One region of the Pseudomonas sp. NyZ201 genome, then DNA from elsewhere that is predicted to be linked to it. Evidence: predicted binding sites of a transcription regulator. Region 1 holds the regulator's gene; the other holds the start of a gene.

Region 1 (2,467 bases):
CGGGCGCGCCTTGCTCGACCAGGTCCATAGTGCGGTTCGCCGCCGCCTCGGTGAGCTTGACCACATAGGCCAGGCGCTCGGTGGCGTCGGTGATCTGGGAAATTTCCTCGGCCTGCGGCATGTGCGTGTCGATCTGGAAACTGACGATCGCACTGTGCAGCTCGCGCGTGAGCTTGCCGACTTCCTGGTACAGGCCGCGGTCACGGGTCTGGTTCAGCTGATGGATCAGTTGCACCGCGTCGCCGAACTGGCCTCGTTCGAGGCTCTCGACCAGCTCCTGGGCATGTTTCTTCAGGGTGATTTCGAAATCGCCCAGAGATGATTCTTTATGGTCCATAGCGCCCCCGTTGACGCATCAAGCGTTGACGCGTTCGAAGATCTTTTCGATTTTCTCTTTCAGCACCTGGGCGGTGAAAGGCTTCACGACGTAGCCGTTGACCCCGGCCTGGGCGGCTTCGATGATCTGCTCGCGCTTGGCTTCGGCGGTCACCATAAGCACCGGCAGGTGCTTCAGGCGCTCTTCCGCGCGCACTTTGCGCAGCAGGTCGATACCGGTCATGCCGGGCATGTTCCAGTCGGTGACGAGGAAGTCGAAGTTACCGGTTTCCAGCATGGGCAGCGCGGTGGTGCCGTCGTCGGCCTCGTGCGTGTTGGTGAAGCCCAGGTCACGCAGCAGGTTCTTGATGATCCGCCGCATCGTCGAAAAGTCGTCGACGATGAGGATTTTCATTTCTTTGTTCAATTAGACCTCCAAGCAGTCTTTAACGCGCCCAGCGCTGAGCGCGCGTTCAATCATTCCGGCTACCACGTTGTAACGACTGCATCGAACCCGGGTTCAACGCGCCCGCCATTCCCCCAACCGGCTGCGCAGGCGGGCCGCGCACTGGCTATGCAACTGGCTGACGCGCGATTCGCTGACCCCCAGGACCTCACCGATTTCCTTGAGGTTTAGCTCTTCGTCGTAGTACAGCGCCAGGACCAGGCGTTCGCGTTCCGGCAGGTTGGCGATGGCATCGGCCAGGGCTGCCTGGAAGCGTTCGTCCTCCAGATCGCGCGAAGGCTCGAGCTGGGCACTGGCGCCGTCCTCGTGCAGCCCTTCATGCTCGCCGTCCTGCAGCAGGTCGTCGAAGCTGAACAGGCGGCTGCCCAAGGTATCGTTCAAAATCCCGTAGTAATCATCGAGACTCAATTGGAGTTCGGCAGCAACCTCGTGATCTTTAGCGTCACGGCCGGTTTTTGCTTCGATTGCCCGAATTGCGTCGCTGACCATGCGGGTATTGCGGTGCACCGAGCGCGGTGCCCAGTCGCCCTTGCGCACTTCATCGAGCATGGCGCCACGGATACGGATGCCGGCGTAGGTCTCGAAACTGGCGCCCTTGCTCGAGTCGTACTTGTTGGCGACTTCGAGCAGGCCGATCATTCCCGCCTGGATCAGGTCCTCCACCTGCACGCTGGCCGGCAGCCGCGCCAGCAGGTGGTAGGCGATGCGCTTGACCAGCGGCGCATAGCGCTCGATCAGCTCGTACTGGGCGTCACGCGAGGACTTGCTGTACATCCGGTAGCCGCTGGCGTTCATAGCACGGGTCCCGCACTGGTCGGCTGCACCAGACGTTCGACGAAGAATTCCAGGTGGCCGCGCGGGTTGGCCGGCAGCGGCCAGCTATCGACCTTCTGGGCGATCGCCTTGAACGCCAGCGCGCACTTGGAACGCGGGAAGGCTTCGTAGACCGCTCGCTGCTTCTGCACGGCCTTGCGCACGCATTCGTCGTACGGCACGGCACCGACGTATTGTAGGGCGACATCGAGGAAGCGATCCGTGACCTTGGTCAACTTGGCGAACAGGTTGCGCCCTTCCTGGGGGCTCTGCGCCATGTTGGCGAGGACGCGGAAACGGCTCATGCCGTAGTCACGGTTGAGCAACTTGATCAGCGCGTAGGCGTCGGTGATCGAGGTCGGCTCGTCGCACACCACCAGCAGCACTTCCTGGGCCGCGCGAACGAAACTGACTACCGAGTCACCGATCCCCGCAGCGGTGTCGATCACCAGCACGTCGAGGTTGTCGCCGATCTCGCTGAAGGCCTGGATCAGGCCGGCGTGCTGGGCCGGGGCCAGGTGCACCATGCTCTGGGTGCCCGAGGCCGCCGGGACGATGCGTACACCGCCAGGGCCCTGGAGCAGGACGTCGCGCAGCTCGCAACGGCCTTCGATGACGTCGGCCAGGGTGCGCTTGGGGGTGAGCCCGAGCAGTACGTCGACATTGGCCAGGCCAAGGTCGGCGTCCAGCAGCATGACGCGACGACCGAGCTCGGCCAGTGCCAGTGACAGATTCACCGACACGTTGGTCTTGCCAACGCCACCTTTGCCGCCGGTCACGGCGATCACCTGTACGGGATGCATGCTACCCATATTTGTTCTTTACCTTGTCTTGCTTAGACCGAGGCCACATGACGGGGCCGCGCTGGCTACA
Region 2 (2,467 bases), 1.4 Mb from region 1:
TCAGGTGCATGGCGTTGGAAAACGGGCTCGGTTCGGTCAAAAGCTCGGCGCAGTATTTGCGCCAGTCGCCGAGGGCCTTGGTGTCCGGGGTCGCTGCCTGCTGCATGCCACGGGGTATGTAGCGGACATTGGCCGGCCAAAGCAGCATCTGCGCGGGATGGAACACCCCTTCCAGGGCGTGCTTGCGCGCGCTGGCGGCGGCCTGCTGGTGGTTCTGCGCCTGGACATCCTCCACGGGTGCTTGCAGGTACAGGCTGATCAACTGCTGCCAGCGCTGGATATGTACGCCGGTCCAGGCGTGCTGGGCTGCCAGTGCCACGCCGTTGGCCAGCATCACCGTATTGGCCGGATGGTTCAGCCAGCGGCGCAGCTCCGGGTCGGCGTCCAGTTTCTGTTGCTGGCGCAGCGGGCTTTTATGATCCCGGGCGATGTGCATGACCCTGGCCAGCGAGCGGCGCTCTTGCTGCAACAGGCGATAGCCCTGGGTGACCCAGGTGGGCAGGCGCCAGAATTCGGCGAGTGCCTGGCACAGGCCGAGCAGGCGCACGCCGAACAGCTCGCGTTCGACTTTCGGCGCCGACTCGCCGCGATGGACCACCCGCACCTCCCATTCTTCCAGCAACTGCGGGTGGGTCAGGGCCAGTGGCCACAACGGCGAGAGAAACAGCAGGCTGCCCCAGTGGATGTCCTGCCAGAGCCGCGCCAGACGGCTGGCGAACAGGCCGCTGGCCTGCTGGCTGGCGTGCTGGCTGATCATCTGCAATTGGCGCAGGGCCAGGGGAATCTCCTCGACGGGAGCGACGGTCAGGCGCTGCATCAACGCATCGACCCGGGCCAGGCCCAGGCGGTTGAGGGCCACCTCGAGGTTCTCCGCCGGCTCGGCGATGGTGGCGTGGGTGTGCCGGTTGGCTTCGCGCATCACCCCAAGGACCAGGGCCGGGCTATCCTGCATGACTTCGGCAATATCGCGCAGCGAACGGCGGCTGTCCGCTACGGCGTTCTTCACCCGGTCATGGCTGTGGAAAGGGACCGGTAGATGGGTACCGTCCAGTAGTTTGATCCAGGCGTCGAGGGTCTTCGGATTCGTAGTTGGCACGATGGTTTCACTAAGCATGCTGGAAGTGGGCCAAGCTGGCTTTTCGCCTTGACTGGCTATAGTCTGGCGCAGAACTGCCGATAAGTAGAAGAAGAGATTTACTAACTTCCGTCCTCACCCAAGACCCCGACAGTAAGTGCTTTCTATCTATGGCTAAAATTATCGGCATCATTGTCGTATTCGCGAGCGTGCTAGGCGGATATGTGCTCTCCCACGGCAAGATCGCAGCCCTGATCCAGCCCTTCGAGGTGCTGATCATCGGCGGTGCTGCTTTCGGTGCGTTCCTGCAGGCCAACCCTGGCTATATGACCATGCACGTGGTGAAAAAGTCGCTGAGCATGTTCAGCAGCCGCTTTTCCCACGCCTTCTATATAGAAGTGCTCGGCCTGGTCTACGAGATCCTCAACAAGAGCCGTCGCGAAGGCATGATGGCGATCGAGGGCGACATCGAGGACGCCGCGGCCAGCCCGATCTTCGCCAAGTACCCGGCGGTGCTGAAGGACGAACGCATGACCGCGTTCATCTGCGATTACCTGCGCATCATGTCCACCGGCAACATGGCACCCCATGAGCTGGAAGGCCTGTTCGACATGGAACTGCTGAGCCTGAAGGAAGAACTGGAGCACCCGTCCCATGCCGTGACCGGCATCGCCGACGGCATGCCCGGCTTCGGTATCGTGGCGGCGGTACTGGGTATCGTGGTGACCATGGCGTCCCTTGGTGACGGCGACCAGAAATCCATCGGCCTGCACGTAGGTGCGGCGCTGGTCGGTACCTTCTTCGGTATTCTCGCGGCCTACGGCTTCTTCGGCCCGCTGGCCAACTCCCTGGCCCACGATGCCAAGGAAGAGTTGAACACCTACGAAGCGATCAAGGCTTCCCTGGTGGCTTCGGCCTCGGGCATGCCGCCTTCGCTGGCGGTGGAGTTCGGACGCAAGGTGCTCTATCCGAAGCACCGCCCGAGCTTCGTCGAGCTGGAACAAGCGGTCCGCGGTCGTTGATCCATGGAAAATAATCAGCCGATTATCATCAAGCGCGTCAAGCGCTTCGGCGGCGGCCATCACGGCGGTGCGTGGAAGATCGCCTTCGCCGACTTCGCCACGGCGATGATGGCGTTCTTCCTGGTGCTCTGGCTGCTGTCCACGGCCACGCCGGAACAGAAGATAGCCATCGCCGGCTACTTCAAGGATCCGATCGGGTTCTCCGAGAGCGGTACGCCGTACATCATCGACCTGGGCGGCTCGCCCGAGCTGGCCCCGGAAAAGACCATCAACCCGGAACAAAAGGCCGAGACGACGCCTGAAAGCAGCATCGTCAGCCCCGAACAGGCCGAGACCCTCGCCGAGCAGGTGGAGCGCGAGCGTCTCGAAC

Evidence for each region. Region 1 encodes FliA, which starts transcription of late flagellar genes. Its sites were predicted from a motif close to CTAAAGTTTNNNNNNNNNNNGCCGNTAA; they were not measured.
Region 2: the regulator FliA is predicted to act here: its motif matches at 1,153-1,180, upstream of motA (flagellar motor stator protein MotA).

What each region holds. Positions count from the first base shown of each region.
Region 1 covers NZ_CP187557.1:4,439,069-4,441,535, forward strand. Annotated here, with positions in the region: gene ACPFMA_RS19680 (protein phosphatase CheZ) at 1-337, opposite strand, end outside; gene ACPFMA_RS19685 (chemotaxis response regulator CheY) at 356-730, opposite strand; gene fliA (RNA polymerase sigma factor FliA) at 836-1,576, opposite strand; gene fleN (flagellar synthesis regulator FleN) at 1,573-2,406, opposite strand.
Region 2 covers NZ_CP187557.1:5,810,571-5,813,037, reverse strand. Annotated here, with positions in the region: gene ACPFMA_RS26165 (HDOD domain-containing protein) at 1-1,114, opposite strand, end outside; gene motA (flagellar motor stator protein MotA) at 1,246-2,097, shown strand; gene motB (flagellar motor protein MotB) at 2,101-2,467, shown strand, end outside.